Regions from separate parts of the Streptomyces sp. 2A115 genome, predicted to be linked through region 3. Evidence: riboswitches for the same ligand, from Rfam matches in the RefSeq annotation. Region 3 holds a riboswitch; each other region holds the start of a gene.

Region 1 (10,470 bases), on a different contig from region 3:
CGAACGCGGTTCCGGCGCTGGCCCGCGAGGGTTACGACTGGCGGACGGTACGGCCCCGCGAGCTGGGCGCGACGCTCACCTGGCCCGGTTCCTGGCGGATAGCCCGGCGGCACTGGCGCTACGGCGGCGGGGAGCTGCGCCGCTCGGTGTCCAAGGCGGCCTTCGCGCAGGCGGTACGCCGGCTCCTGCCCGCCGTGAACCCGGACGACCTGGTGCCCGCTGCCGCGGGAGTCCGCGCCCAGGCGGTCCTGCGGGACGGGACGCTGGTCGACGACTTCCTGATACGCGAGGGCGCCCGGACGGTGCACGTCCTGAACGCCCCGTCCCCGGCCGCCACGGCGTCGCTGCCGATCGGACGAGAGGTTGGGCGAAGGGTGCTCGCGACGTTGGCACGGGCCTGACACGGGCCTGAAGCGACGCCGGCGCGGGTCTGAACCGACTCCGCATGGGCTCTGCACGGGTCTGAACCGACTCCGCACGGACCTGAACGCCGACTCCGTACGGCCCTGAACCCTGAACCCCGAAGCCGCACCGGCCTGAACTCCCAGGCGGCACAGCCCTGAACTCCCAGGCCGCCACGAACATCCCCGCCCCACCCCGTCCCCGTAAACCCGACGCCCCCAGGCCGCCCGACCCCGCGGACCCGACCACTCCCGCCCCGGACCGAACCCGCAAACCCGATCACCCCCGTACCGCTCCCTCCCGGGCCCCGTAAAATCGACCCCACTGTGTCTGAGTCCTCCATCACCCCCGATGTCCCCCGCCACCCCGCCGGGCTGCCCCTCGACAGCCCGCCCCGCGACGTGCCCCGAACGCCTCGCTCCAAGGGTGAGCCCCGTTTCCCCGACGGCCCTCAGCCGGATCCCGCCGGGTCGCACTTCGAGCGCCGTATCCGCAGCTTCCAGCCGCGTCGGAGCCGGGTGACGCAGGGGCAGGCGGACGCGTTGCAGCGGCTGTGGCCCAAGTGGGGGCTGGACATCGACGGGCAGCGGGTCCTCGATCTGAAGGAGCTGTTCGGGGCCGATCTGCCGGTGGTGCTGGAGATCGGCTTCGGGATGGGCGAGGCGACCGCGCGGATGGCCGCCGAGGATCCGGGCACCGGGATCCTCGCCGTCGACGTGCACACCCCCGGCCAGGGCAACCTGCTGAACCTCGCGGACCGAGGCGGTCTGACCAACATCCGCGTGGGCAACGGCGACGCGATCATCCTGCTCCGCGAGATGCTGAGCCCGGACTCACTCGACGGGCTGCGGGTCTACTTCCCGGACCCCTGGCCGAAAAAGCGCCACCACAAGCGCCGTCTGATCCAGCCGGAGTTCCTCACCCTCGCCGCGTCCCGCCTCAGGCCGGGCGCGCTGGTCCACTGCGCGACGGACTGGGAGCCGTACGCCGAGGTAATGCTGGAGGTCCTCACTGCCCACCCGGCCTTCGAGAACACCCGGCCCGACGGCGGTTTCGCGCCCCGCCCGGACTCCCGCCCCCTGACCCGTTTCGAGGCGCAGGGCGTGGACAAGGGACATGTGGTGAACGACTTGCTCTTCCGCCGCGTACCGCTTTCCGCGGACAGCGCGGACAGCTGAGAGCAGGCTCGCAGCGCTCGATGCGAGGTCCGGCGCGTAACGTGCGGGTCGTCGCGGGCTGGTCGCTCAGTTCACCGCGCCCCTCCCGGGGCACCCTCGCGGGCCACGTCCCTCCCTCGTTAGGGTCCTTGTCATGGCCACCAATCCTCCGTATCCGTCACACTCCGGCTTCCCCGCCGGAGTCGCCCGGCGGCGTGCACACTGGTGGCAGCGCAAGTGGGTGCGCTACGGCGCGCTGACCACCCTGCTCGCCCTCTCAGGCCTCGTCATCCTGGCCCTCGTCCGCGAACAGACGGGCACCGAGGGTTTCCTGGTGGGCCTGGGCCTGGCGGTCCTGCCCGTCCCGCTCCTGGTGACCGCGTTCCGCTGGCTCGACCGGGTGGAGCCGGGCCCCTGGCGGAACCTGCTGTTCTCCTTCGCCTGGGGCGCCTGCGCGGCCGCGCTGATTGCGATCGTCGCCAACAGCTTCGCGACCAGATGGATAGCGACGGCCACCGCCGACCCGTCCAGCGCCGACACCATCGGCGCGACGGTCATAGCGCCGATCGTCGAGGAGTCGGCGAAGGCCGCGGCGGTCCTACTGGTCTTCCTCTTCCGCAGACGTGACTTCACGGGGATCGTCGACGGCGTGGTGATAGCCGGGGTCACCGCGACCGGCTTCGCGTTCACCGAGAACATCCTCTACCTCGGCACCGCCTTCGGTACCGACCAGCTCAGCGGCGACACCGGCATCGCCTCCGTCACCGCCGCGACCTTCTTCGTGCGCGTGATCATGTCGCCCTTCGCGCACCCGCTGTTCACCGTGCTCACCGGCATCGGCTTCGGCGTCGCGGCGCTCTCCGCGGACCGCCACCACGTGCGGCGCATCCTGCTCCCGCTCGCCGGGCTGCTGCTCGCGATGGGCATGCACGCGATGTGGAACGGATCGTCGGCCTTCGGCGAGTACGGCTTCTTCGCGGTCTACGCGGTCTTCATGGTCCCGTGCTTCGGGCTGCTCACCTGGCTGGTCATCTGGACGCGCCAGCGCGAGCTCGGCACGGTGCGCACCGAACTCCCCGCGTATGCCATGGCCGGCTGGCTCGCCGCGCCCGAGCCGTTCGTCCTCGGCTCGATGAAGGCGCGGCGGATGGCCCGCGAGTACGCGACCCAATACGGCGGGCGCGCGGCGGGCCGGGCCGTCGCGGAGTACGAGTCGTACGCGACGTCGCTGGCCTTCCTGCGCCACCGGGGGCGCAGCGGCAAGGCCGGCAGCGACTTCGTCGCACGCGAGCAGGAACTGCTCCACGAGCTGTGGGCCCGCCGCGAGGCGGCCCGCCCTGCCCTGGCGTACGCGGCCCGGGCCACGGCTCCGGCGCCCGTGGCGCCGCCGTGGCCGGTGTACGGGTACCCGTACGGGCAGACGGCGGCGTACCCCGCGTACCCCGCGTACAACCCCTACCGCTCCTAGACCTGGAGCGCTCGGAGGTTCCCAAGGGAGTCGGGCCGGACGTGGCTCGGCGCGTCAGGCCAAGGCTCTGCGCGACCTCGTCCAGCGCGGCCAGGACGCGCCGCCCCCGCTTCGACTCCAGGTGCGACCAGGGCGTCGGCCCGATTGCACGTCAACAGCCGTACGTGCGGAGGGGTCCGTACATACGGATCCCTCCGCACGTACGGACCCCTCAATGGCGGGACCTACAAGCCACCGCCGTTGCCTACGGGTTGAGCCCCTTGCTCCGCAGCCACGCCATCGGGTCGATCCCGTCGCCGCCGCTCGTGTGGACCTCCAGGTGAAGGTGCGCCCCGGTGACGTTGCCGGTCGCGCCCACGCGCCCGATGACGTCGCCCGTGTTGACCTTCTGCCCGACGCTGACGCTGATGGACGACTGGTGGGCGTACCAGAGCTCCGTGCCGTCGTCGAGGGCGACCTTCGTGAGGTAGCCGTACGAACCGTTCCAGCCGGCCTCGGTGACGGTGCCGCTGTGGATCGCCTTCAGCGGCGTACCCGTGGGAGCGGCGAAGTCCAGACCCGTGTGGGTGCCTGAGGACCACAGCGAGCCGGACTGACCGAAGGTCGAGGTGATCGTGTACGAGGAGGTCGGCAGCGTGAACTGCTTGGCGAGCTCGGCGAGACGCGCGGCCTCCGCCTTCGCCGCGGCCTCCTCCGCCGCCTTCTTCTTGGCTGCGGCGGCCTTGGCCTCGGCCTCCTCGGCGGCCTTGGCGGCCTGATCGGCGGCCTTCTTCGCGGCGGCGGCCTCGGCGGCCTCCTGGGCCTCGCGGTCCACCTGGTCCTGCTGCTGCTCCGCCTGGAGCAGGATGCGGGAGCGCAGGGCCTCGCCCGCGTCCCCGCTGCCCTGCTCGGTGTCGGCGGTGGTCAGGCCGGCGCTGCTGAGCGGTGTGCTGGAGCCTTCGGGGGCGTCGGTCTCGTCGTCCGAGATCAGCGAGCCCACGGACGGCAGGTCGGGTATCGAGATCGACACCGGCGGCTTGCCGGTCTGCGCGGTGGCCATGCCACCCGCGCCGACGGCGGCTATGACACCGACGCCCAGAACGGTCGAGCTGCGTGCGAGTCCTCCGCCGCGCTGCTTGGAAACACGGTGCCTGCCGCGTACGGGACGGAGGGAATCCGCGGTGGGGTTCCACTCCTCCCAGGTGTCCTCGTCCTTGCGAACGCCGTAAGCGAAGACGTCGAGCCTCTTGTCACCCGAGATCTCGGACGGTGTATCACCCGGCAACTCACTTGGTGCGAACGAGGGTTGGGGAGCAGGGCGGTTGGACGCCACGTGGGCGCACTCCTTTCCTTCCTTCTCGCCTACCGGGTTAGCTGACGGGTTCGGAGCAGGAAGGTCTCCTACGCGCGTCAACCGCGGTATCCTCACCGCGAAAAACGCCCGATTCACCCCAATTAGTGGTTCCCCGGTTCCCTTGCGGGATTCGGCGCGTGCGCACGGAGCCGACTCTTGTGACGGCTGGGACGACCGCGCTGCGTTATCGAACGTTAATAGACCCGGGCACTGGATTCCAAGCTGTTCCGAGTGATCGTTAACGCTCTTGGCCTGGACTTACAGGTCACGAGCGGGGTAAATCGGGCGAGTTGATCGACATTCAGCTCTGCGCACTTTGTTGATGGAGTGTCACTTGTTATGCACAGGGGCGTCACACGACTACCACCGGTGATAAAAGGGCCAACGGATACGACCGCGTCCTCAGACCTCCGCCCTCAGACCTCCGCCTTCACGGCCGCCGTACGGCGAGCAGCGCCATGTCGTCCGTCGCCCCGCCCCCGGTGTGACGGAGGACGTCGTCCACCACCGCGGCGAGCAACGCGTCCGGCCCGGCGAAGAGCCGCCCCGACAGCCGCGTCGCCGGATCGTAGAAGACACCCCGCTCGTCCCGCGCCTCGGACAGCCCGTCAGTGTAGAAGAGCAGCATGGCCCCGCTCGGGAACCCTTCCTCCAGGGCGCGGTCGGGCCAGGTGCCCAACTCGCCCATCCCGAGCGGCAGTGCGGGCTCCGCCGCCGCGAGCATGCGCGGTCTTCCCCCTCCGTCCAGCAGGAGGGGGCCGGGGTGGCCGCGGTGGAGGAGGCGTACGACTCCGTCGCCGTGCGGGATCTCGGCGAGCACCGCGGTGGTGAAGCCCTCGAAGGCGTCGAGGCCCTCCCGCCGGGTGCCCTCACGCGCGAGCGCCCGCTCCAGCCGCTGCGCGACCGCCTCCAGGGTGGCCTCGTGCTCGGCGGCCTCCCGGAAGGCCCCGATGACGACGGCCACGGCGGCGACCGCGCCCATGCCCTTGCCCCGTACGTCGCCCACGATGAGCCGTACGCCGTGCGGGGTGTCCTGCACCGCGTACAGGTCGCCCCCGATGAACGCGTCCGCCTGCGCCGCCTCGTACCGCGCCGCGATCTCCAACCCGCCGATCCGCGCGGCCGGTTCGGGCAGGACGGCCCGCTGGGCCGCCTCGGCGATCTCGCGTGCGGAGGCCAGTTGCTCGCTGCCCCGCCGTACGAGGATGTTGATGAGGACGGCCAGGACGGCGACCGTCGCCACGGTGACCACCTCGGTGATCGCGTCGACGTGCCAGACGATGCCGAGTACGACGTGGACCGCGAGGACCGAGACGAGGGCCAGGGCGCCGATGAGCACCGTGCCGCGCAGCGAGAAGAGCGGGGCGGCGACGAGCGGGGCAGCCGTGAAAAGGGGAGCCGCGGTGAACTCCGACGGCGTGAGGTAGTCGTAGACGATCCCGGCCACGATGAGCAGTGCGGGCAGCACGCGGACGAAGGCCCGCGCGTATGAGATCTTGCGGCCTTCGTGCACCCCGCTGCCTCCGGGCAGCCCGTGGCCTCCGGGCAGCCCGTGGCCTCCAGACGTCCCGTGGCCTCCGTGCAGCCCGTGGCCTCCGGACATCCCGCCGCCTCCGGGCATCCTCCGGCGTTCGGGCTCGACGGGCACCGGGCTGTCGCCCACTCCCGGATCGGGCACGGGGTCCTCGGGCCTGCGTCCGCCGGCCCGGGAGTACGGCTCCTGATCCTCCCCCTGCTCCCGCTCCTCCGCCTCTCCAGGCCCCACCACGCGTCTCCTGCCCTTCACCGCCCTGCGTTCAGGCTTCCCGGAGCGGGGGTGGAGGGCGAGTGGGCGGGGACCGGGCGGGTGAGGGCAAGGGGCTGAGCGAGGCGCCCGTGTGGCACGCGGAACCGGGAAAAACACTTAGGGCCGGGACCCCAATGGGATCCCGGCCCTAAGCCTTCAGTAGCGGGGACAGGATTTGAACCTGCGACCTCTGGGTTATGAGCCCAGCGAGCTACCGAGCTGCTCCACCCCGCGCCGTTGAAACCAACTATACGCCATCTGCGGGACCCGAAGCACACAGGTTTCCGTCGCCGGGCCTTCACCGGTGTTTTACCTGGGTTCTGCGGGGCGGCGCTCAGCCGAGATGACGGTTGGGCGCCTTCGCCGAGGCCTCGTACTCGGGGAGCACAAGGACATCGACGCCCTCCGCGGCGAGCAGCCCGCTCCCGTCCGCCGAGGTCACGAACGTGTCCGGCTCGCGCCAGGCGGTGACGACCCGGCGTACGCCCGCGTCGAGGATCAGCCGGGCGCATGGGGCGGGCCTGGAGGCGCGGCGGGCGCACGGTTCCAGGCTGCTGTAGACCGTGGCGGTGGCGAGGCGCGGGTCGGCGGGGTCGAGCTTGGCGAGCGCGGCTTCCTCGGCGTGCGACACCGGGTCGGACTCTCGGGAGTGGCCGCGGGCCAGCTCCGTACCGTCGGCCGCGACGATCACCGCCCCGACACTGAACGCCGTCCGCGAGGGCGGGCAGTCGGCCGCGAGTTCACAGGCAAGGCCCAGCCACCGGTGGTCGGCGGCGGAGGGAGCGCTTCCGGTACCGGGCGCGGTGGGGACGTACCGCATGAGTACGACATCTCCGACAGGCCGTGTCTCCAGCAGCCGCATCCGGTTCCGGGGTCCGCCCGGATATCCCCCCGGCCCGAACAGCCGTGGTGCGTCCGGCTCCCCCACGACGAGCGGCGCGACGGCGAGCTGCAGTTCGTCCGCGAGCCCCTGCTGGAGGAGCTGGGTGTGGACGCGACCGCCGCCCTCGACCATGAGGCGCCGTACGCCGCGTACTTCGTGGAGGTGCTCGAGCAGGGCCCGCCAGTCGAGCTCGGGGCCCACAGGGACGACGTCGACGCCGCCCAACCCGTGCAGGGCTTCAGCGGCCTTCCGGGCGCCCTTGTCGGTCGTATAGACGATCTTCTCGCCGCCCGTGGACCAGAAGTTGGCGGCCGGGTCCAGATCGCCGCTGCCGCTGACGGTGACCTTCAGCGGGTACGCGGGCCGGCCGGCGGCGACCCGGGCCGCGCGCCGCTCGGCGGAGTTGACCAGGAGCCGGGGGTTGTCGGCGCGCAGCGTGCCCGCGCCGACCAGGATCGCGTCGGACTCGGCCCGCACCTCGTCGACCCGGTCGAAGTCGGCCGGCCCGGAGAGCAGCAGCCGTTCGGGGCCGGTGTCGTCCAGGCAGCCGTCGAGGGAGACGGCGGCGGACAACAGGACGTAGGGGTGGGGCATGGGCGCACTCTTTCTGGGAGCGGGGCCGGGGCAGGCTCGGAGGGGCGGTTTGGTTCAAGTTTTAAACAATACCTACACTGGACGCATGACGACCCGCTGGCTCACCCCCGAGGAGCAGCGCGCCTGGCGCGCCTACATCGCCGCCTCACTCCTCCTGGAGGACGCGATCGACCGGCAGCTCCAGCAGGAGGCCGGCATGCCGCACCTGTACTACACCATCCTGGCCAACCTCTCCGACGCTCCGGACCGCCGCCTGCGCATGACCGACCTCGCCGAGCGGACCAAGATCACCCGCAGTCGGCTGACGTACGCGGTGACCCGTCTGGAGAAGGACGGTTCGGTGCGCCGCGAGGGGTGCCGCTCGGACAAGCGGGGCAGTACCGCGGTCCTGACGGAGGAGGGGATGGCCGTGCTGGAACGCACGGCACCCGGCCACGTCGAGACGGTCCGCGCCTCCCTCTTCGACCGGCTCACTCCCGAGCAGGTGACGCAGCTGGAGGAGATCTGTACGGGGATCACGCGAGGACTTGAGGGGGACGACCCGCAGACCACACCCGACGACGTCCCGTGGCGCCGCCGCTCCTCCTCGCCCTGCGCATGAGCCGCACCACAGCACCCACGAGCCGCACCCCCACCCATTGCTTCAAATTTCAAGCATGAGGTAGGGTCTGGGTCCATGCAGATGCTTCAAATCTGAAGCACACCTGAACCCGGACCGGAGTACCGCATGCCCGACTACCCCGCCGCCACCCAGCGCGCACGCGTCCGGGTCCCGCTGCGCTTCCACGACGGTTACAGCGTCGACGCCGAGCTGGTCACCTTCCACGGCCTGACCGACGGCGAGGAACACGTGGCCGTCGTCCTCGGCACCCCGTCCGCGACCGCCCCGCCTCTGGTCCGCCTCCACTCCGAGTGCCTGACCGGCGACGTCTTCGGCTCCTCGCGGTGCGACTGCGGGCCCCAGCTCCGCGAGGCCGTCGAGCAGATCGCCACGCGCGGCGGCGTACTCCTCTACCTCCGCCAGGAGGGCCGGGGCATAGGCCTCTACAACAAGCTCGACGCGTACGCCCTCCAGGACCAGGGCCTCGACACCTACGCCGCCAACACGGCCCTGGGCCTCCCGGAGGACGCCCGCGACTACACGGCGGCGGCCCAGATGCTCGCGGCACTCGGCATCACGGAACTCGACCTGCTGTCGAACAACCCGGACAAGGCGGAGCAACTCCGAACCCTGGGCATCCACGTCCAGCGCCGCGTACCGACCGGCGTCTTCACGACCGCCCACAACGTCCGCTACCTACGGGCGAAGGTCCTGCAGACCCAGCACACGCTGCCGCTGGCGGAACTTACCGCTGGCTGATGCCGCCGCCCCCGGGAGACAGCGAGGGCCCAGATCGGATCCACTCCGGCCTGGGCCTTCGGTGGGTGCTCAGGGGTGGACAACGCCTCCCCGGCATCCTCGCCCTCCTCGGCGTCCGGCACGGGCAGGCGCATGCCGCGGGACTCCGCGACCCGCAGCACGTCGCTCAGGCACTCGGCGGCTCATCGTCACCGTGCGCGGAAAAGGGTCGTTCGTCGTCGAACAGCCCCCGCCGATGGGCCCGAGCGCATCCCCGGCCGGGCCAACGATCACTGAGCCCCAGAAACACGACCGAGCCCCCACCTCAGAGCGATCTGAGGTGGGGGCTCTTCCGTAGACCCTGTGGGACTCGAACCCACAACCAATGGATTAAAAGTCCTGGGGTTTCACTCCGGGTGACTCTGACTCACTCTGGCCAGTCTGAGAATCCCTGGTGAGAGGGGCCTAACTCTCCGGCCTACTCCGGTAATTCCGGCCCGCTTTGGGACCTCCGCTCACGCACCGCTCACGCAATCGTGGGGTTCCGCGTGCGCCCTGAGCAGGGCCTATCCATTGTCTCGCGGACCGCATGCGCACCGCAATGGCCGAACATGGCGCGGCCCCGGTCGGCGAGGGAATCAGCCGGCCGGGGCCGCGTCCCACGTCGCCCGTCATCGGGACGGGCGCGGCGACCGCGTGAAGGGAGCCTTACGTGGGCTTGGTCCCGCCCGCCCCCAGAGCTCACGGGGTACGGGGCGGGCGGGAGTCAGTCGTCGTCGGACCGCCACGGCCGGTACGCGCAGCCGGGGCAGGCGTACACCTCGATGTCGAGGCTGTGGGCGCCAATCGATCCCCGCGATATGCCCGCACTCACAGCGCCGTGCATCAGTTTCGTGCCGCAGTAGCAGCAGGCCCGTCCCGAGTACTGCTCATAGTTCAGCTCCGTGGCGGGCCGCGGTGCGGGGAGCTTCCTCATAGCGGCTGGTCGGCGAGCGGCACGAGGTCGTAGGCCTGACGGCACGAGGTGCAGGCGAAGTGTCCGCGGCTGCCGTGTCCGGAGCCTTCGTCCGCGAGCTGCACCAGGCGGACGCCGCGGCTGTATCCGCTGTGCCAGGCGCAGTAGCCGTATCCGACGGGCGTGACAGAGGTGTCCTCGGTCTGCTGCTTGGCGGGGCCGCTCACGGCGTGACTCCGACGAGCCGCTCATGGTGATCGCACAGGGCGTTCAGGACGCGGGCCAGACGTCGCGCGTAGCCAGCCATCCCGGCGGGGGCGGGGCGCGCCTCGGTGCGCAGCTTCCCGCGGGCCTCGCCGACGCAGGCCAGCGCGCAGTACTGCGCCACGTTCTTCGGCCGCGGTCCGGCCGCGCGCTCGATCTCGGGAATGAGCGACTCAAGCTGCCCCCGCATCAGGCGGGTGAGCGTGTCCAGTTCGGCGGCGGCTGGCGGGAGGGCGTCGGGACTGGCGTCAGGGTCCAGCAGTCTGCCTGCGGTCTCGCGCATCGTCTC
Region 2 (10,470 bases), on a different contig from region 3:
CATCTCACCGAGCTGCAGTCCATCGCCACCGCCAACGGCGGCAACCGGGCGCACGGCCGCACCGGCTACAAGGCGTCCCTCGACTACGTGAAGGCGAAGCTGGACGCCGCCGGATTCACCACGTCCATCCAGCAGTTCACCTCCTCCGGCCGTACCGGCTACAACCTGATCGCCGACTGGCCGGGCGGCAACACCGACCAGGTCGTCATGGCGGGCTCGCACCTCGACAGCGTCACGTCAGGGGCCGGCATCAACGACAACGGCTCCGGATCGGCGGCCGTACTGGAGGCCGCGCTCGCCGTGTCGCGTACGCAGTACCAGCCCACCAAGCACCTGCGGTTCGCGTGGTGGGGAGCGGAGGAGCTCGGCCTGGTCGGCTCGCGCTACTACGTCAACAGCCTCTCCACCGCCAACCGCGCGAAGATCAGCGGTTATCTGAACGTCGACATGATCGGGTCGCCCAACCCCGGCTACTTCGTCTACGACGACGACCCGGCCATCGAGAAGACCTTCAAGGACTTCTACACCGGCCTCGGCGTCGCCACCGAGATCGAGACCGAGGGCGACGGCCGCTCCGACCACGCCCCCTTCAAGAGCGCGGGCGTCCCCGTGGGCGGCATCTTCACCGGTGCCAGCAGCACCAAGTCCCCGGCCCAGGCCACCAAGTGGGGCGGCACGGCGGGCCAGCCCTTCGACCGCTGCTACCACTCTTCGTGCGACACGACGTCGAACATCAACGACACGGCACTGGACCGGAACAGCGACGCGCTGGCGTACGCGGTGTGGGAGTTGTCGGAGTAGGTCCACTCCCAGCCTCGCAAGGCTCATGCCTCGCACTCGCGGGTCTCGCATACCTCTCACGCCTACGCCTCGCCGGTCTGGCAGGCCACGCAGGCCACGCCGGTCTGGCACGGAGAGTCGACCACGGGGAGTCGGCCGCATGACGCCGGGGCACCCAGGCAGAGCCCTGCCTCGGGGTAGCCGCCAACTACGTGCGCATGCATATACTGCAGGCGCACGTAGCTGTCGTACGCCCCATATCCTGGAGCCGTCATGACCCGCCACTTCCTCTTCCTCCTGGGCAGCAGCCGCGGCAACGGCAACACCGAGCTGCTGACCCGCAAGGCAGCGGAACAGTTGCCGTCCGATGTCACGCAGCGCTGGCTGAGCCTTGCCGAGCACCCGATGCCCGACTTCGAGGACCTGCGCCACGACAGCGACCACGTCCGGCCGTCCGGCGACACCCCGGCACTGTTCCTCGACGCCACGCTCGCGGCGACGGACATCGTCATCGCCTCGCCGCTGTACTGGTACTCCGTGTCCGCGCACACCAAGCTCTACCTCGACCACTGGTCGGGCTGGCTGCGCACCCCCGGCGTCGACTTCAAGAAGACGATGGCCGGGCGCACCCTGTGGGGCGTCACCGCCCTCGCGCACGAGGAGGAAGAGGTCGCCGAACCTCTCGTCGGCACGCTCAACCACACGGCCGCGTACATGGGGATGCGCTTCGGCGGAGTCCTCCTCGGCAACGGCAGCAAGCCCGGTGACGTACTGAACGACTCCGCCGCTCTGGCCCGAGCCAAGACCTTCTTCGCCCAGGACCCCCCACTCGCCCGCTTCCCCTACGAGAGCTGAAGCCGACCGAGCCTCAGGCAGCACTGCCCGGGCCGTACTGCCGCAGGCGGTGCTGCCCCAAGGGGTGCTGCCCGGGCGGTGCTGCCCCAAGCGGTGCTGCCCGGGCGGTGCTGCCCCAAGCGGTGCTGCCTAAGCGGTGATGTCCTTGTTCGTGAACCGCGCCCACGCCGCCGTGCCGAACACCGCCGCGTACAGCGCCTGGAGCTCCAGGTTGCGGACCACGTCGTCCCAGTACAGGGGATCGCGCATGAGGTCGGCGAAGGACAGCCAGTAGTGCGAGAAGAAGTACGGCTGGATCGCGTGGAGTTGAGGTATCTGGTCGAGAATCTGCACGGTGATGAGCAGGCCGACGGTCGTGGCCATCGCCGCGATCCCGCTGTTCGTCACCGTCGAGACGAACAGGCCCAGCGCCGCGACTCCGATCAGTGACGCGGCGACGAGCAGTGCGATCAACAACGCCCGCCCCAGCCCCTCGCCGAAACTGATCCGCGTGCCGGATATCGTCGTCAACTCGCCCAAGGGGAACAGGAACGCGCCCACGATGAGCGCAGACGTAGCCACGACGAGCGTCGCGATGACGCAGAACGCAAGCGTGGTCGCGTACTTGGTGATCAGCAGTCGCGTACGCCCAGCCGGTGCGACCAGCAGATAGCGCAGTGTCCCCGCGTTGGCCTCGCCCGCTATCGCGTCCCCCGCGATGACACCGACCGCCATCGGCAGGAAGAACGGCAGGGTGGCGGCCAGCGCCGTGAACACCAGGAACAGCCCGTTGTTGGTGATCTGCGCGATGAAGGCCGGCCCCTGGCCACCGCCGCCTCCGGCCGACGATCCGTCACTCGTCTCGATCTTCACGGCGATCCCGACCAGCACCGGCACCCCGGCCAGCACCCCGAGCAGCGCGATCGTCCTCCACCGCCGAAGCGTGGTCCCCAGCTCATTACGCAGCAGGCCGAAGGTCCAGAGCGGGCTCGGCGTCCGTACGCCGACGACCTCCGCGGACTCGGCCGACGGCTCCACGATCTCAGCCTCAGCCCGCGACATCGAATCCCTCCCCCGTGAGCGCCACGAACGCGTCCTCCAGCGAGGCCCGTTCGAGCCCGAAGCCCCGGACACGGACGCCCGCCGTCACCAGTGCCGCGTTCACCTCAGCGAGATCGCGGTCCGGCGGCTCGCCGGTCACCTGGTCCTCGGCGACCACGACGTCGGCCACGCCCTGCTCCTTCAGCACCCGGGCCGCGTCGCCCGGGTCCGGCGTCGTCACGACGAGCCGGCCACGCGCGCCCGCCGCGAGTTCGGCCACCGAGCCCTGGGTGATCAGCCGGCCCCGCGCCATAACCGCGACGTGTGTGCACACCTGCTCGATCTCGTCGAGCAGATGCGAGGAGAGGAACACGGTCGTGCCGTCCGACGCCAACTCCCTTACGAGCGAACGTATTTCACGCATCCCCTGCGGATCGAGCCCGTTGGTGGGCTCGTCCAGGACCAGCAGTCGGCGGGGCTGCAACAGCGCGGCCGCGAGCCCGAGCCGCTGCTTCATCCCCAACGAGTACGCCTTCGCCTTCTTGCCCCCGGCGGCCGTCAGCCCGACACGGTCGAGCGCCGCCGCGACGCGCGTACGCCGGGTGCGCGGGTCGGCTGTCGGGTCGGCGGAGTCGTACCTCAGGAGATTGTCGCGTCCGGAGAGGAAGCCGTACAACGCGGGACCCTCGATGAGCGCGCCCACGTGCGGCAGAACGGCGCGGGTGGCGCGGGGCATGGGCTGCCCCAGCACGCGCGCCGTGCCTGAAGTCGGCTCGATGAGCCCCATCAGCATTCTGATGGTGGTCGTCTTGCCCGAGCCGTTCGGCCCGAGGAAGCCGAAGACGCTGCCCGCCGGGACGGTCAGATCGAGGCCGTCGACGGCGAGCTGTCCGCCGCGGTAGCGCTTGGTGAGCGCGCGGGTGGCGATCACGGTGTCACCCGCGTCCACGGTGGCATCCGCGTTCGCGGTACCACCCGCGTCCACAGCGTTCTCCATGTTCGCCGTTCCACCGGTACCGGTGTTCGCCGTGCCGTCCGCGCTCGCCATGTCCCCGTCCGCGGTGGACAGTTCCGCCATCGACTACCTCAATTCGTCTTACCCTCGGGGGACTACGGGGTTGCCCATTGGGAACCCGGGCTACCCGGTGACCTACTCCGCCGCGTTGGCCGCCTTCACCAGTGCGTCCTTGGTGACCGCGCCCGCGTACACCTTGCCGTCGTCCGTGATGAGCGCGTTGACCAGGCGGGTCGAGAAGACCGTGCCCGAGCCGAACTTGCCCGTGACTTGGTCGCCCAGCGAGTCGAGGAAACGGCCCGCGTCGCCGGCGCCGGAGTCCTCCGACGGCATGCCTTCGCCGCCGGTGTCGAACTGGGCTATGGAGCTCCAGCCCTCACCGATGACGTTCAGCCCCTCGAGCTCCTTGCCGAGGTCTTCGCCGCCCTTGGGCCTCGCCTCGCCCTTGTCCTGGGCCGTCAGCTCGTCGCCCTCGGTGACCTTCGTTCCCTTCGGCGGGCTGAACTCGAAGGTGGACGCGGCCGGCTGGGAGAAGTCGACCTTGGTGAAGCCCGCGTCCACGACGGCCGCGCCGCCGCTCGCCGGGGTCAGCGTGAACTTCAACGGCAGACCGGTCTTCGCGTCCACAGCGATCGAGATGGCGCCGACCGTCGAGCCGGACCCCTTCGGCTTGATCAGGAGCTTGTACGCGTCGCGGCCCGCGACCTGCGCCGTGCCGTCGACGGTCACGGACGTCGTGTCGTCGGCCGCCTTCAGCGCCTCGTCAGCCAGCTCCTTGGGAGTGGCCGGCATGTCCTCGGACTTGTCCTTCCCGCCCTTCCCGCCCTTCTCGGCGGAGCCGGCGGAGGCGTCCTTCATGTGGTACGCCTCGTTCGAGGCGCTGTCGTACGCCCACACCTCGTCGCCGTTGTGGATGACGCTGTACTCGGAGGCCTTGTCGAGCAGCGACAGCTTCTGCTTGCCCTCGCCGTCGGCCGCGACCCGCACCGTGTGCGTACCGGACGCCAGTTCCATCAGCTTCGACGACGGGTCGGCGGACGAGCCCGAGTCGTCACCCCCGCCCATTCCGCCGCCCAGGCTGCTCTCCAGACCGCCGAGGTTCGGCAGACCCAGGTCCGTACTGATCTTCACCGTGCCGGACAGCTGCTGTACGTCGGATGCGGCGATCTTCTCGATGAGTCGCTGTGCGGTGACCTCCGGAAGGTCGGGGTCGCCGGAGCCCGCGAACGCCGGGACCAGCCCGATGGTCGCCGCCGCCACCCCCAGCACCGCGACCGGGACGACGTACCGAGCGGCTTTTCGTCGGCCGGTGCGCAGGTCCTCGTTCGTGTTGTCGTCGGATTCGTACGGTGCCATGTGTGCCCTACCTCCGTTGTCGGCGGCGGCTGACCGTCCTCGCACTCGTCCACCCCTGGCCGCCATTGTCACCCGAACTCCTGTGAAGTGGTGTTTCCAATCTGACCAAATCGGCCACCGGAAAGCGTCAGACCTCGGAGCCAACTCCACGTACTGCTGCGGTATGACATGGGCGGACGGCGCCTCCCCCGACCCGTAGGGGTCACGCGGGGAAGACGCCGTCCGAGAAAGTACTGGAGAGGTCCTGGATGGATGCCGGAAGCTCCCCGAAGCTTCCAGAAGATCCTGGAAGCCGGTCAACTCCGGTGGCTCACCGGTTCACGAACACGTAGTCCGCCTGGTACGGAATCCCCACGATCGACCCGACGTCGCAAGCCCCGGCCGGAGCCACCCCACCCACGGTGTTCAGCCGCAGGATCTCCGCGGTGCCCGCGAGCAGCCCCCGGTGTTTGCCGGACTGCGTGGCCCTGAGGTCCAGTTCGGGGATGTTCTTGTCGCCGTTCGGGGTCCTGGAGATCACGGATCCGGTGACCGCACTGCGGTCGGGTGCGATCCACTGCGGTGTACCGGAGTTGGGCTTCACGAACGAGTGCGCGATGCCGCCGCCGAGCACGGCGCGCACGTCACGCTGCGCGAAGGCCGTGGAGCCGTCGTCCGCCTTCTTGCACTCGTAGATCTGCTTGCCCTTGAGGACCGAGGCCTGGAAGTTGTTCAGCGCATGCCGGAAGTCAAAGCTCGTGGTGACCTTGTGGAGTTGGCCGCGGACGGCTCCGCCCGGGAACTCGGCGCTGTGCAGGTTGGCGTAGAAGCTGCCCGGGTCGGCCTTCAACTGGCCGAGCAGCGCGGCGTCCTGGACCTTGACCGTGCCGGTGACCGTGCGGCCCTTGGCGTTCTCCAGCAGCTTGGTGAAGTCGACCTTGACGCCGCCGTTGGAGCCCTTGGCGCCCTGGTGGATGTGGAGCAGGGTCGGTTTGCCGGTGCCACGCCACTTGACCGCGACGGACACCGTGTCCCCCTCGACCTTCACGAACTCGAGCGCCGCGCCGTCCTGGTCGCCGACAGCCGGGCCGCCCGCCACCGGCACCTCGTTCGCGCCCTTCAGGCTCGCGGCGAGGATGGTGCCGCCGCTACCCTCGGCGGACCCGCCGCTCTGCACCTCGATGGACTGGTCCCCGTGACCCTCACCCGTGTGGCTCGCGCTCGCGCTCTTGCCGTCGTTGCTGCCGCCGCTGTCGGCGGCCGCCGGGATGACGGCGGCCGCGACTCCGGCTGCGGCTGCCACCGCGACACCGGTCATGACCAGGCTCTTACGACGCTGCGTGAACGTACCGATCATCCCCATGATTCCGTTTTCTCCCCGTAATTCCGCCGACACCCCCTGCGTCGGCTTCCGCGCAGAGATACGGAACGAATCCGAGGCTGAGCTCAATCCAGCAGTGTGACCTGCATCACAATATGAGGTCGCCCGGGGTCTGGGTACTACAGGGTCCCGGGGACTACAGGGCTCCCGGGAGATCTTGGGGACACAGGGATCCGGAACACGGAGATGCGCGGGTCGTCAGCCCGCCCGGTGCACCACCGCGTCGCACAGCTCCACCAGCGCCGCCTTCGCGTCGCACTCCGGGAGCGGTACCAGCGTGGCGCGGGCGTCCTCCACGTACCGCACGGTGTCGCGGCGGGCCTGCTCCAGCGCTGGATGGGCGCGCAGCCTGGCCAGCGCCTCCGCATGCCGGGCGTCGTCCGTGAGGTCCGAGTCGAGCAGCTCGGACAGCGCGATGTCCTCGGCGAGACCGAGCCGCTCCACGCGCTCGCGCAGCCGCAGCACGGGCATCGTGGGAATGCCCTCGCGCAGGTCGGTGCCCGGCGTCTTGCCCGACTCATGCGAGTCGCTCGCGATGTCCAGCACGTCGTCCGCGAGCTGGAAGGCGACGCCGAGCCGCTCGCCGTACTGCGTGAGCACGTCGACGACCGTCTCGTCAGCGCCCGACATCATCGCGCCGAATCGACCCGCCACAGCGATCAGCGAGCCGGTCTTGCCGCCGAGCACGTCCATGTAGTGGTCGATCGGGTCGCGGCCGTCGCGCGGCCCGGCCGTCTCGAGAATCTGGCCCGTGACCAGTCGCTCGAAGGCCTCCGCCTGGATGCGTACGGCCTCGGGCCCGAGGTCGGCCAGGATGTGCGAGGCACGCGCGAAGAGGAAGTCGCCCGTGAGGACCGCGACCGAGTTGCCCCACCGCGTGTTGGCGCTGGGCACTCCGCGGCGTACGTCCGCCTCGTCCATCACGTCGTCGTGGTACAGCGTGGCCAGGTGGGTCAGCTCGACGACCACGGCCGAAGGCACGACGCCCGGCGCGTACGGGTCGCCGAACTGCGCGGCGAGCATCACGAGCAGCGGCCGGAACCGCTTCCCGCCCGCACGTACGAGGTGCTGCGCGGCCTCCGTGATGAACGGGACCTCGCTCTTGGTGGCCTCGAGCAGGCCCTCCTCGACAGCCGCCAATCCGGCCTGGACATCGGCTTCGAGAGCCTGGTCCCGCACGCTCAGCCCGAACGGCCCGACGACGGTCACGAGGGTCTCCTGTCTGCTGACGCTCTCAACGGCGGTCTCTGGATGCTCTGGGTGCGCTGTGTGCTGGAAGTGTTTGTCGATGTGTCGCTGCTGGCACTCAAGTCAGCGTATCCGGTCGCCTTTCGATCACGGTGAGCGCCCACCGGTCCCAGCCGGGCAGTATCGGATCACGGAAGGTATGTTCTTGATCTTCTGATACCACCCGAAAGACGTAGACATTTCATGAAGTGATGTTTTTACCTCTTGAAGTGATCGAAACCGATCCAATCCGGATGCCGAGGGCCGGCCGCCGAGTGCGCCGCCTCGCGGACGGCGGCGACAACGCCGACACTCGGCTCGCGCTCGTGTCGCACTCGCCGACCCCCGGCGCACGGATCCACTTCCGCGCGACCGGCCACGCCTCGGGGCCGGGCAGTATCCGGTGGGCAGGCCACTCGCGCAGGGTGACCGTCCAGCCGCCCCGCGACCACGAGGCATCGACCAACGGACTCTGGACCACGGGGCGTCGCCCGCGGCACCAACCCGGTTGGCGAGAGCGGGGGTTCACCCCCGCATCCCGATCCCATGGGCCACACGTACGGGAACTCGGCCGCCTTGACTCCCGGAACGTTATGCCCGAGTTGCCCCCATTGCCGCTTTGTTGGCACTTGTTCACGTGAAATGAGTCACGTGCGGACGGAGCGGGCGATACGCCGCACTCGACCACTTCCCCTTTGCATAAAGCAAGTTGAATATTGTGTTCCGGAGTAATCGGGCGATTTCCCCCTCCCCAATACGAGGTCAGACACATCGCATCGCCGATTCAGGCCTTGTTCCCTCCATGTGCTCTCGCATACGTTCTCGTCGATCCGGACGGACCGCCGAATCCTGCCGCCGCCCGGAACCCACCCATCACCCACGCCACGGCAGGAGCGGGGGACCCAGGTAAGTCGCCGATCCGGATGCCGGAACGGCTCGGGGTGAAGTCGCACTCAGCGTGCGGCCGGGCATCTCCCGCCCGAACCCGACAGCTCACCTCGCAGGCGCCGGAGAGGAAATCACCATGGCCGCACGAGGTAAACACCGCCGCCCGAAAGCCCGCTCCCTCACCCGCGGCGTCGTCGCCGCCGGAACGGGCGGAGCCGCGCTCGCGCTTCCGATCGTGGGGGCGACCGGCGCGCACGCCGCCGCACAGCCGGCGCAGACCGCACAGGTCGCGCAAGCCGCAGTCCCGCAGGTCGAGCTCGTTACGTACAAGGTGGCCGCGGGCGACACCCTGTCCAAGATCGCGCGAAAGCACGCCACGAGCGGGAGCTGGAAGACGCTGTACCAGGCCAACCGCGCGGTCATCGGCGACAACCCGTCGATGATTCACCCGGGCCTCACTCTGACGGTCGGCACGAAAAAATCCCAAAAGTCAGCAAATAAGACGAAGCCGACCACGGCCACCACGCAGACCACCAAGTCCGCGGCGTCCACTGTCACCCCCGCCTCCGCGAAGACGTACACGAACGACCTCGACGGCTGGATCAAGGAGTCACTGGACGTCATGGCCCAGAACGGCATCCCGGGCAGCTACGACGGCATCTACCGCAACGTCATGCGCGAGTCGTCCGGAAACCCGCTGGCCATCAACAACTGGGACTCCAACGCCGCGGCCGGGACGCCGTCCAAGGGCCTCCTGCAGGTCATCGCTCCGACCTTCAGCACCTACCACGTGCCCGGTACAGCACTGGACGCCTTCGACCCGGTCGCGAACATCACGGCAGCCTGCAACTACGCCGCCGCGAGGTACGGCTCGATCGACAACGTCAACGGGCCTTACTGAGCAGGCCCGTAAGCAGCCTGTGGGAGAGGCTGCTTACGGTGCTGCGGACGGGGCCGCGGGCGGGAGAACAGCTTCTCCAGCACTACCGCGACCCCGTCCTCCTCGTTCGACAGCGTCTCCTCTTGGGCCACCGCCTTGAGTTCGGGGTGGGCGTTGGCCATCGCGACGCCGTGGGCCGCCCACCTGAACATCGGAATGTCATTGGGCATGTCCCCGAAGGCGATCGTGGCGAAGCGGGTGAGACCAAGGTGTTCGGCGGCCAGGGCGAGCCCCGTCGCCTTGGTCACGCCGCATGGCTGGAGTTCGACGGTGCCGGGGCCGGACATTGTGACGGTGGCGAGGGAACCGACCGCTCCGCGCGCCGCGGACGCCAACTCGTCGTCGGACAGCAGCGGGTGGCGCAGCAGCACCTTGCTGATGGCGTCCGCCCAGAGGTCGTCGCGCCGGATGACGCGTACCGCCGGGAGCGTCGGGTGCGGCATCTCGTAACCCGGCTCGATCAGAGTCAGGCCGTCGACCCCGTCCTGGTCCACGGCCGCGTACACCTCCCCGACCTCCGCCTCGATCTTCCCGAGCGCCGTCTCGGCCAACTCCCGGTCCAGGGTGACCGACCACACCATCCGGTCGGTCCCGGCGTCGTACAACTGCGCCCCCTGCGCGCACACCGCCAGTCCCTGGCCACCCAGTTCGTCCAGCAACGGCCGTACGCGCGGCGCCGGGCGCCCCGTCACCACGAGGTGCCGGGCGCCCGCCTCGACCGCCATCGCCAACGCGGCTCGTGACCGATCGGAAAGGGTGTCGTCGCCGCGCAGCAGCGTTCCGTCCAGGTCAGTGGCGATAAGTGCATATTCAGTCGGTGCGGCCATGATCAGAGAATACGGACCGAACGGCGCATCGACCCGACGGGAACCGGACGACGTCCGGTATCTCGTCAACTGCCCTGGCCACCGCACGAACCCAGCCCACACCGCCCCCATCTCAGCCGCACACCCCTGAGTTGAAACCCCGCCTGTCCACACCTGCCAGACCGACGGTCCGACGGTCCGCCAGTTGGTCGATCGGTCGTGC
Region 3 (10,470 bases):
GTCCGTGAACGGCGAGGACGGCTTCCGGGACGGGTTCGCGCCGCTGCTGCCCGACACGGCGGTCCCGCTCGGCGATCTCGACGCCCTGGCAAGAGAGCTGAAGAAGGGCGACGTCGCCGCGCTGATCGTCGAACCGATCCAGGGCAAGGGCGTACACGAGTCGCCGCCCGGATATCTGCGCGCGGCACAGGAGTTGCTGCGCAAGCACAAGGCGCTGCTCATCGCGGACGAGGTGCAGACCGGGCTCGGGCGGACCGGTGACTTCTACGCCTACCAGCACGAGGAGGGCGTCGAGCCGGACCTGGTGTGCGTCGCGAAGGCGCTGTCCGGCGGGTACGTGCCCGTGGGCGCGACCCTCGGCAAGGACTGGATCTTCAAGAAGGTCTACTCGTCCATGGACCGCGTCCTCGTCCACTCCGCGAGCTTCGGGTCCAACGCGCAGGCCATGGCGGCCGGCCTCGCCGTGCTGTCGGTCATGGAGAACGAGCAGATTGTCGCCAACACCCGTGCGACCGGGGAGCAGCTGAAGTCCCGGCTCGCGGCGCTCGTCGACAAGTACGAACTGCTCAGTGACGTGCGCGGCCGCGGGTTGATGATCGGCATCGAGTTCGGGCGGCCCAAGTCGCTGAAGCTGCGCAGCCGTTGGACGATGCTGCAGGCCGCGCGAAAGGGACTGTTCGCGCAGATGGTCGTCGTTCCGCTGTTGCAGCGGCACCGGATCCTCACCCAGGTATCCGGCGACCATCTGGAGGTGATCAAACTGATTCCGCCGCTGGTCATCGGTGAGCGGGACGTGGACCGGTTCGTGGACGCCTTCACCGACGTGATGGACGACGCGCACACCGGGGGCGGGCTGATGTGGGACTTCGGGAAGACGCTGGTGAAGCAGGCGGTCGCCAACCGCTGACATCCACGGACAGCGTCGAGGGACACCAGAAGGCTTTTGCCTGAGAGGCAAGGAAATTGCCGCTCAGGCAAACATCTGGCTGAATCGAAGGCATGAACCCTTCCAAGGGTACGAGCCCTTCCGAACCCGGGGCGGCCGACGCTGAGCCTGAAACCGCACCCGCACCCGTACCCGAACGCGCACCCGAACTCGGGGCGGCCGACGTGCTGCCCGCCGTCGCACCGCAGCTCCGTGCCCTGCGGCGCCGTGCCTCACTCACCCTGGAGTCCGCGGCCCGCTCCGCCGGGCTCTCGCCCGCGCACCTGTCCCGTCTGGAGACCGGGCAGCGCCAGCCCTCACTCCCGATGCTGCTCGCGCTGGCCCGGATCTACCGGACGACCGTCTCGGAGCTGCTCGGCGAGACGGTCGCCGACCGGGACGCCGTTGTGCGCGCTGCCGACATGGAGCCCACCAAGGCCGGCGGCTGGACGTACTGGCAGGCCGGCGCGGCAGGGCGGGGCATGCAGTCCCTGCGCGTGCACGTCCCGTACGGGGCGCAGGGCGACATCGTGCGGGTGCACCCCGGAGAGGAGTGGCTGTACGTCCTCCAAGGGCGGCTGCGGCTGCGTCTGGGGGACACCGCGCACGTGCTCGCGCCCGGCGACAGCGCGCACTTCGACTCGCTGACCCCGCACCGGATCGCCGCCGCGGACCGGGGCGGGGTCGAACTCCTCTTCGTACACACCCTGCTGCAGAGCCCTACGGCCGCGCTGTGCCTCGGACCGACCACGACAGGAGAGACGTCATGATCACAGGAGAAACCCCGTGAAGGACATGGAGGAGAAGCTCCCCCGCGCCCTGTGGGTGCGGCTCATCGTCTACGTGGCGGTCGGGCACCTCTTCGCCGCCTTCCTCTACCTGCTGTTCTCGCTCGGAGCCCAGGGGCAGTAGACATGTAGTAGGTATGCAGTAGGTAGTGGGCCGTCAGAAGGTGGTGGGCGTCCGGCCGGTCAGGCGGTGGGCGTCGGGCGGTCAGTCCAGGAAGCGCTTCCGGAGGCGTTCGCGTATCTCGGGAGTCACGCCGAGGGCCTGCTCCAGGTACGGGTCGACCCCGCCCCACGTCTCCTCGATCGTGTCGAAGGCCGCCGCCAGGTACTCGGCGCGCGCGTCGAAGAGCGGGCGGAGCAGCTCCATCACCTCGGGCGAGTACGCGGAGGCCGAGGAACTGCTGCGGTGGACCTTGTAGCGGCGGTGCGCCGCGTTCGACTCCAGGTAGTCCGCCTCGATGGCCTCGCGTTCGACGCCGAGGGCGAGGAGCGTCACGGCTATCGAGAGGCCGGCGCGGTCCTTGCCCGCCGCACAGTGCATCAGCGCGGGCACGCTGTCCTCGGCCAGCGCGTGCAGCACCTGGGAATGCTCGGGCGTGCGCTCCTTGATGATCGTGCGGTAGGAAGTGATCATCCGGTTCGCGCCCTTGCCGTCCGCGAGGATCGAGCGGAGCTGGTCCAGATCGCCGTCGCGGACCATCGTCCAGAACTCGGCACCGTGCGCCGGGTCGGTCAGCGGCAGGTTCACGTTCCGCACGCCCGGCAGCTCGACGTCGGGCCCCTCCAGCTTCTGGTCCGCGGCATTGCGGAAGTCGAAGATCGTGTGCAGCCCGAGGGAGGAGAGGAACGCGGCGTCCGACTCCGTCGCGTGCGCGAGGTGGCCGCTGCGGAACAGCCGCCCGTACGCCACCCGTCGGCCGTCCGTCGTCGGCAGGCCGCCCACATCACGGAAGTTGCGAACTCCAGCCAGTTCGGGCTCGGTCGACGGGACCTGCTGCGTCACGGGGCTCCTCCTGTTCGACTGCCGACGCGGCTCGTCGGCGGGGCGCGCTCTCGACGATACGACATGGATGCGTGGGCCAATGAGTTGTCCACAGGCGTTGCCGACGAGACGCGTAGGTCATGATGGTGTTCGTACTTGAGCGTGCCTGTTCGGATATGTGAGGGCTTGATGGTGGAGATCGGCGCAGACGGTCGTACGTGGGTTCTTTCCGGGCCCACGAGCAGTTACGCCCTACGGCTCGGCGCGGACGACGAATTGCTGCATCTGCACTGGGGCCCGAGAATCGCCCTCGCCGACGCCGAAGCACTCGCCGCGCGCCCCGGCCCGGAGTACTGGCCCTTCGAGGCCTCCCTCGACGGACATGAGGAGTACCCGGTCGAGGGCGGCCCCCGATTCGTACGGCCCGCGCTGTCCGTTCGCACGGAGGAGCGGCGCGGCACCGAGTGGCGTTTCGAGGCGTACGAGGCCGACGGCGACGAACTGCGGCTGCGGTTCTCCGACTCGGGGCTCGGCATCACGCTGCACTATCGGATGCGGGCCGCGACCGATGTCGTCGAGCGGTGGGTGACGCTGTCCAACGAAGGGCCCGTTCTGGAGGTCCTGCGCGCCGACTCCGCGACCTGGACACTGCCGCACCGCGACAACTGGCGGCTCTCCCAGCTGCACGGGCGGTGGGCCGCGGAGTCACGGCTCGTACGCTCCGATCTCACCTACGGTGAGAAGGTCATCGGCAGCCGACGCGGCCACACCGGGCATCAGCACCTGCCGTGGGTCGCGCTCGATGTTGAGGGCGCGGCGACCGAGGAGCGCGGCGAGGTCTACGGGTGCGCGCTCGGGTGGTCGGGGTCGTGGCGGATCGCCGTGGCCCAACTCCCGGACGCCCGCGTGCAGATCACCGGCGGGGCCGGGTACGACGACTCGGGTCTTGTGCGACTGGAGCCGGGGGAGAGCTTCGTCACGCCCGTCTTCGCGGGGCTGTGGAGCGACGGCGGCTTCGGCGGGGCGAGCCGCGCCTGGCACGCGTATCAGCGCGCGTACGTGATCCCGGACGCGGACCAGGACCGGCCCGTGCTCTTCAACTCCTGGGAGGCCACCGAGTTCGACATCTCCGAGGAGCAGCAGGGCGCGCTCGCGCGGCGGGCGGCGGCGATGGGGGTCGAGCTGTTCGTGGTCGACGACGGCTGGTTCGGGACGCGGACCAGCGACCGGGCCGGGCTCGGCGACTGGACGCCGAACCCGGCCCGCTTCCCGGCCGGGCTCAAGCCGCTCGCCGACGACGTGCACGCGCTCGGCATGCAGTTCGGTATCTGGGTCGAGCCCGAGATGGTCAACCCGGACAGCGAGCTGTACCGCGCGCATCCCGACTGGGTGCAGTTCCAACCGGGACGAAAGCGGACGGAGCTCCGCAATCAACTCGTTCTGAACCTCGCCCGCGGGGACGTCCAGGAGTACCTGTGGGAGCAGCTCGACGCGCTGCTCTCCAGCGCGCCCATCGACTACGTGAAGTGGGACTTCAACCGCTGCTTCACGGACGCCGGATGGCCGGGCGAGCCGTACCCGCAGCGGTTGTGGGTCGACCATGTGCACGCTCTGTACGGCCTGTTGGACCGGCTGCGGGCAGCCCACCCCGGCGTCGCCTTCGAGTCCTGCTCGGGCGGCGGCGGCCGGATCGACCTCGGGATCATGGCGCGTACGGACCAGGTGTGGACCTCGGACAACACCGACCCGCTCGACCGGCTCGCCATCCAGCACGGCTTCAGCCAGCTGCACCCCGCCCGGGCCATGGCCGCCTGGGTCACCGACAGCCCGAACGTCCAGCTCAACGGGCGCGTCAGCTCGCTGCGCTTCCGCTTCGTGAGCGCGATGGCCGGGGTGCTCGGAGTCGGCGGCGACCTGACCGAGTGGAGCGACGAGGAACTGGCCGAGGCGCGCGGCTGGGTGGAGCTCTACAAGGAGATCCGGCCCGTCGTGCAGCGCGGCGACCTCCACCGGCTGCGGGCGCCCGAGGGTGGACTGAGCGCCGTGCAGTACGTCCTCGGCGACGAGGTCGTCGTCCTCGCCTGGCTCCAGGCCCAGCACTACGGCGAGCCGGTCGCGCCGGTGCGGCTGCGTGGCCTCGACCCGACAGCTGTGTACGAATGCCTCGAAACGGGCGAAGTGCACCGAGGGGCGGTGCTGTTGCATCACGGGCTGCGGACGGGGTTGCGTGGGGACCTTGATGCGTCAGTTATCCGGCTGCGTCGCATGTGACTGTTGTGTCCGTATTGGAGCCTTCGTTCCAACTCGCTCTGGAATGCGGGCTCCTAAGTCGGCGGTTCGTGAGCAGCGTCATATTCATGACGGTCCGCTGTCGCCATGTTCACGTAATTCGCCTGTGTTTCCAGGGCTTTAAGAAGAGATTGAGATCTTTCATTTACGCAGGGTGACTGACATTTCGGTCATCGATCAAGAGAACGGGCGCACAGGAAACTCCAAAGGTTGTCCCTGCCCGTCCAGGTCGCTTACGTTCGCCACCAATCCGGACGGACGCCCAATCCTGCCGCCGCCCGGAATCCGCACACTCACCCGAAACGGCAGGAGCGGGGGACCCACAGGTACAACGCCTGTTCCGGTCTCCGGAACGGCTTGGGGTAAAGCTGCGCGAAAGCGTGGCCGGGCATCTCCTGCTCGCACCCGACAGCTCACCTCGCAGGCGCAGGAGAGGAATTCGCCATGCCCGCGAAGGGTAAGCACCGCCGTCCCAAGTCCCAGCGTTTCACACGCTCCATAGCCGTCGCCGGAACGGGTGGTGCCGCACTCGCCCTGCCGCTGCTGGGAGCGACCGGCGCGAACGCCGCGACTTCGCAGTCCGCCGCCGAGTCGGTTGCGAATATCTCGAATGTCTCTAGCAGTGCCACTGTTTCGAACAAGGCCGCCGAATCCGCTTCTGCCGCCGCCGAAAAGAAGGCCGCGGCCGCGAAGTCGACGACCAAGACATATGCGGTTCGGTCGGGTGACTATCTCTCGAAGATCGCCGACGAGCAGGATGTCAGCGGCGGCTGGAAGAAGCTGTACGAGGACAACCGCACGGCGATCGGCGGCAACCCGTCGCTCATCCACCCGGGCCTGAAGCTGACGATCGGCGAGAAGGCCGCGGCCGAGACCGGCACCGGCTCGAGCTCCGGCTCCGCCAAGGCGGCCCCCAAGTCGTCACCGAGGAAGGCGACCGCGGCCCCTGAGGCGGCGGCTCCCAAGGCGGCGGCTCCCAAGGCGGCGGCTCCCAAGGCGGCGGACACCGCCAGTGCCACCGGCTTCACCCTGCCGATCGAGGGTGCGTCCGTCGGTACGCCCTACAAGATGTCGGGCAGCATGTGGTCCAGCGGCTACCACACCGGTGTCGACTTCGCGGCCCCGACCGGTACCTCGCTCAAGGCGGTCGGCGCGGGCACGGTCGTCTCCGCAGGCTGGGGCGGCGCCTACGGCAACCAGGTCGTCCTCCAACTCGCCGACGGCCGCTACGCCCAGTACGCCCACCTGTCCTCCCTCTCCGTGTCGGCCGGGCAGACCGTGACCGGGGGGCAGCAGGTCGGCCTCTCCGGTGCGACGGGCAACGTGACCGGGCCGCACCTGCACTTCGAGATCCGTACGACTCCGGACTACGGCTCGGACCTGGACCCGCTGGCGTACCTGCGCGGCAAGGGTGTTTCCATCTGACACCCCAGCTCACCACGAGGGCCGGACCACCCGGCTCGTCTCCGAAGGCCGGACCCCTTGATCCCCGGGGTCCGGCCTTCGGCTTGTCTGGGAGCAACTGCGGCATGCGGCATGCGGCATGCCTGGGATTCGCCCGAGGTCGGTCGGACCGTGATCGCCGCATTGCCGTCGCGTGGCATGGCTGGGCGATGTGTCGAGAGGGGCGTGACAGGGGTGTGACGGTGAGGGCACAGTGATCTCGGCAAGCGCTTTCTCGCCGTCGACGAGGCCGGGCGGGTGCCCGCTTCGCCATCATCGCGACCCGCCGTTCATGCCGTACATGCCGTACTTGCCGTACAGAAGGAGCATCATGACGACCCGTAGAGCATTAGGAACCCTGGCTGCCGGCGCCGCCCTCGCGGCGCTCGTTCCCGCGGGGACCGCGAGCGCGGGGACGCGCCACCGCAGGGGACGGCTTATCGCCCACGACGACTTCCGGCACGGACTCGGCCAATGGGCCACCGAGTTGCAGGACGGCGGCACGGTCACCGCCTCGCTGGGTGTCCTGGAGATCGACGTGCCGAGCGGCGCGACCGTCTGGTTCAAGCGGAAGCTCAAGGGGCCGTACGTCATCGAGTACACCGCCACGCCGGTCTCGGCGGGCGGGGCGAACGACCGGGTGTCGGACCTCAACAACTTCTGGAACGCCGTCGACGTGCGTTCCCCGGACGACCTCTTCGCGACGGCGCGCGGCGGCGCGCTCGCCGAGTACGACTACCTCAAGACGTACTACTCCGGTTACGGCGCGAACTACAACACGACCACTCGCCTGCGCCGTTACGTCGGCGAGCCGGGCGTCCGACCGATGATCTACGACTACACGGAGCCGCTGCTCACGGCGAACGAGCCGAACCGGGTCCGGATCGTCTCGCACGGCTCGACGGTCCAGTGGTGGAACAACGGGCGGCTCGTCTTCGACTACGCGGACCCGGAGCCGTACACGAGCGGGCACTTCGCGTTCCGGACGGTCTGGAGCCATTTCAGGATCACGGACTTCCGAGTGTGGCGGCGGTTCAACGACTCCTGACCGGAGTCTTATTCCGGTGTTGACCAATACTTGACGAGTGGCTTATCTCACCGCGCGTCAACCCTTTCCTACGGTCGCGTAGCTCACACCCGAAGGGAATCATGGGTCGATGTGGCAGACGATTCGAAGAATGACAACAGATCAGTGATCGGGTCGTACGTAGCGGTGGGGGACAGCTTCACCGAGGGCGTCGGCGACCCCGGCCCTGACGGGGCACTTGTCGGTTGGGCCGACCGGTTCGCGGTGCTGCTCGCGGACCGGCGGCCAGAAGGCGACTTCGGCTACACCAACCTCGCCGTCCGCGGGAAACTGCTCGACCAGATCGTCGAGGACCAGCTGCGGCGGGCGAAGGAGCTCGCGCCGGACATGGTCTCCTTCTGTGCGGGCGGCAACGACATCCTCCGGCCCGGCACCGACCCCGACGAGGTCGCCGAGCGGTTCGAGCGCGCGGTCGCCGAGCTCACGTCGGCCATCGGTACGGTGCTCGTGACCACCGGCTTCGACACCCGTGGCATCCCCGTGCTCAAGCACTTGCGCGGCAAGATCGCCACATACAACGGGCATGTGCGCGCCATCGCCGACCGGTACGGCTGTCCCGTACTCGACCTGTGGTCCCTCAAGGCCATCCAGGACCGGCGGGCCTGGGACGGCGACCGGCTCCACCTGTCGCCCGAGGGTCATACCCGGGTCGCCCTGCGCGCCGGCCAGGTCCTCGGCCTGGAGGTGCCCGCGGACCCGGACCAGCCGTGGCCGCCCCTGCCGCCGCGCGGCACCCTCGAGGTGCGGCGGGACGACATCCACTGGGCGCGCGAGTACCTGGTGCCGTGGATCGGGCGGCGGCTGCGCGGAGAGTCGTCCGGGGACCGTGTGGTGGCGAAGGGGAGCCTGTCGCCGGACGACATCAAGATGCGGATCGACCGGGTGGCTTGAGGGCTTGAGGGCTGAAGGCGAAGGCCTGACGGCTTGAAAGTCGGTGGCTTGCAGGCCTGGAGGAGGGCCGGGCGGGGCTCGACCGGTGGCGTTGAGCCGTGCCCGGCCACTCGTCACAGACAAGGTGGCGGTACGTCGCCTCAAGCGCCCGGTGCCGTCAACGCCTCGCGCTCCAGCCCCAGTTCGCGGGCGAGCGCGTCGTCCACCCACTCCTGTGTGCGAGCCCGTGACACCGCGCCCGGGTACGCCGTCATCTGGACGGCGAGCCCGTCCAGCAGGGCGGTGAGGCGGAGCGCCGTGCTGGTGGGGTCCGGGCAGTGGAACTCGCCCGCGGCGACGCCCTCCGCGATGACCTCGGTGATGGCGGCCTTCCACTCGCGGTCGAGGTCACGGGTGACATCGCGCAGCGCGGGCTCGCGCAGCGCCGCCGCCCAGCCCTCGATCCACAGCCGCCAGCCCTTTGCCTGCCCGGTCGGCGCGTACCAGCGGACGGCCGCCCGCAGCCGCCGCAGCGCCGTCGTGCGGCGGCCGAGCAGCTTGCGCAGACGGGAGAGATCGTCCTCGGCGGCGTACGTGAACGCGGCGGCGACCAGTTTCTCCTTCGTCGAGAAGTGATAGAGCACCAGCGCGTTGCTCACGCCGAGCGAGGCCGCCACATCGGCGATCCGCACCGCGGATACGCCGCGCTCCTCGATCTGTTCGATGGCGGCCCGCAGCAACTCCTCACGCCGCTCCGCCACGCTCAACCGCACTCTCGCCACCGGGCAACCCTATTCCGTCCCCCGGGGCCACACCGGCGGAGGGGCGCTTCCCCTCCGCGCCGCGGGCCGTCACCGGTACCATCCGAACCGCTCCGCGATGACCGGCAGCCGCTCCGCGACGATCGCGTGCGCGGCCGCCCTTGGTGTCGTCCCGTCCGCCTCCGCGCGCGCGAGCATCTGGTCGATCAGGGCACGCATCGAACGCCGGGTGTACGCGAACGCCTCGTCCGCGTCGGGGCCGATGTCGCCGAACAGCGTCCACCACCACCAGGCGTTGGTCCCGGAGTTGACGACGACGTCCGGTAGGACGGTGACCCCGCGCGCGGCGAGCAGTTCCTCCGCCTCGGGCAGTACGGGCATGTTGGCGGCCTCGACGATCCAACGAGCCGTGATGAGCTCCTGGTCGGCGGCGTCGATCGCGTACGAGACCGCCGCCGGCACCAGCACCTCCGCCTCGGCGGACAGCCAGGCGGCGCCGGGCAGTTCGCGGTCGGCCGGGCGCAGCGCCGAGCGGTCCACCGTTCCGTACGCGTCGCGGGCGGCCAGCAGCGCGTCGACGTCCAGCCCTTCGGGGTTGGCGATCGTGCCCTTCACGTCGGCCACGGCCACGACGGTGAGTCCCGCGCGCGCGAGGAACCGGGCGGTGGCCCCGCCCATGGTGCCCAGGCCCTGTACGGCGACCCGCGTCCCCGCGTACGCCGTCCCGGCCCGGTCCAGGGCCGCCAATGCCGACTCGGCGACCCCGCAGCCGCCCACCAGCTCGTCGAGCCCGATGCCGTCCACCTCGACGGCGAACGCGTCCGCCAGCCGCCGCCGGGCCGTCGTCTCGTCGTCGAGCAGCGGATACACGGCCTGGATGGACGAGACGAGCCCCGCCTCCGCCGCCGCCCGGTCGACGAGGTCCTGGGTGAGGCCGAGGTCCTCGCCGGTGGTCCAGATGCTCTCGACGTACGGGCGCACGGCACGCAGATAGCGCACGAGGAGGCCGTACGCCGCCGGGTCCCGGGGATCGCAGTCGATGCCGCCCTTGGCGCCGCCCAGCGGGATGTAGCGGCTCTCGGGGTTGTAGTGCAGCGCCTCCTTCATGGTCATGCCGCGCGCGAGCCCGGCGACCTCGTCCAGCGTGCAGCCCGCCCGCATCCGCAGGCCGCCACTGGAAACGCCGCGTACCAGCCGGTCGACGACCAGGTGCCCCTGACGGCCGGTGACATGGTCGGTCCAGGTGAGAGTCATCAAGGGGCTGGTGTCCGTGGCGGTCATGGAAACTCCTCAGGGGCAGTCCGCGCCCGTCATTACTGAATGAT

The links. Region 3 has a riboswitch for cyclic di-AMP ahead of ACTWQR_RS22810 (M23 family metallopeptidase). Riboswitches for the same ligand answer to the same signal wherever they lie in the genome.
Region 1: another riboswitch for cyclic di-AMP. It lies ahead of ACTWQR_RS32195 (M23 family metallopeptidase); the one in region 3 lies ahead of ACTWQR_RS22810 (M23 family metallopeptidase).
Region 2: another riboswitch for cyclic di-AMP. It lies ahead of ACTWQR_RS11330 (transglycosylase SLT domain-containing protein); the one in region 3 lies ahead of ACTWQR_RS22810 (M23 family metallopeptidase).

Annotation. Positions count from the first base shown of each region.
Region 1 covers NZ_JBQQCG010000044.1:78,416-88,885, reverse strand. The annotation lists gene lhgO (L-2-hydroxyglutarate oxidase) at 1-401, shown strand, start outside; gene trmB (tRNA (guanosine(46)-N7)-methyltransferase TrmB) at 729-1,580, shown strand; gene ACTWQR_RS32200 (PrsW family intramembrane metalloprotease) at 1,714-3,027, shown strand; gene ACTWQR_RS32195 (M23 family metallopeptidase) at 3,272-4,339, opposite strand; cyclic di-AMP (ydaO/yuaA leader) riboswitch at 4,351-4,506, opposite strand; gene ACTWQR_RS32190 (PP2C family protein-serine/threonine phosphatase) at 4,791-6,125, opposite strand; tRNA gene ACTWQR_RS32185 (tRNA-Met) at 6,307-6,380, opposite strand; gene ACTWQR_RS32180 (dihydrofolate reductase family protein) at 6,481-7,623, opposite strand; gene ACTWQR_RS32175 (MarR family winged helix-turn-helix transcriptional regulator) at 7,709-8,224, shown strand; gene ACTWQR_RS32170 (GTP cyclohydrolase II) at 8,351-8,983, shown strand; gene ACTWQR_RS32165 (hypothetical protein) at 9,935-10,144, opposite strand; gene ACTWQR_RS32160 (DUF6415 family natural product biosynthesis protein) at 10,141-10,470, opposite strand, start outside.
Region 2 covers NZ_JBQQCG010000009.1:177,903-188,372, reverse strand. The annotation lists gene ACTWQR_RS11365 (M28 family metallopeptidase) at 1-801, shown strand, start outside; gene ACTWQR_RS11360 (flavodoxin family protein) at 1,054-1,635, shown strand; gene ACTWQR_RS11355 (ABC transporter permease) at 1,765-2,676, opposite strand; gene ACTWQR_RS11350 (ABC transporter ATP-binding protein) at 2,663-3,652, opposite strand; gene ACTWQR_RS11345 (LolA family protein) at 3,806-5,026, opposite strand; gene ACTWQR_RS11340 (CHRD domain-containing protein) at 5,337-6,368, opposite strand; gene ACTWQR_RS11335 (polyprenyl synthetase family protein) at 6,585-7,595, opposite strand; cyclic di-AMP (ydaO/yuaA leader) riboswitch at 8,478-8,635, shown strand; gene ACTWQR_RS11330 (transglycosylase SLT domain-containing protein) at 8,638-9,402, shown strand; gene ACTWQR_RS11325 (HAD family hydrolase) at 9,396-10,268, opposite strand.
Region 3 covers NZ_JBQQCG010000025.1:67,215-77,684, reverse strand. The annotation lists gene ACTWQR_RS22835 (aspartate aminotransferase family protein) at 1-907, shown strand, start outside; gene ACTWQR_RS22830 (helix-turn-helix domain-containing protein) at 1,000-1,695, shown strand; gene ACTWQR_RS22825 (DUF6126 family protein) at 1,721-1,837, shown strand; gene ACTWQR_RS22820 (tyrosine-protein phosphatase) at 1,919-2,716, opposite strand; gene ACTWQR_RS22815 (alpha-galactosidase) at 2,885-4,966, shown strand; cyclic di-AMP (ydaO/yuaA leader) riboswitch at 5,261-5,424, shown strand; gene ACTWQR_RS22810 (M23 family metallopeptidase) at 5,429-6,409, shown strand; gene ACTWQR_RS22805 (DUF6250 domain-containing protein) at 6,756-7,475, shown strand; gene ACTWQR_RS22800 (SGNH/GDSL hydrolase family protein) at 7,620-8,405, shown strand; gene ACTWQR_RS22795 (TetR/AcrR family transcriptional regulator) at 8,546-9,166, opposite strand; gene ACTWQR_RS22790 (Glu/Leu/Phe/Val dehydrogenase dimerization domain-containing protein) at 9,236-10,426, opposite strand.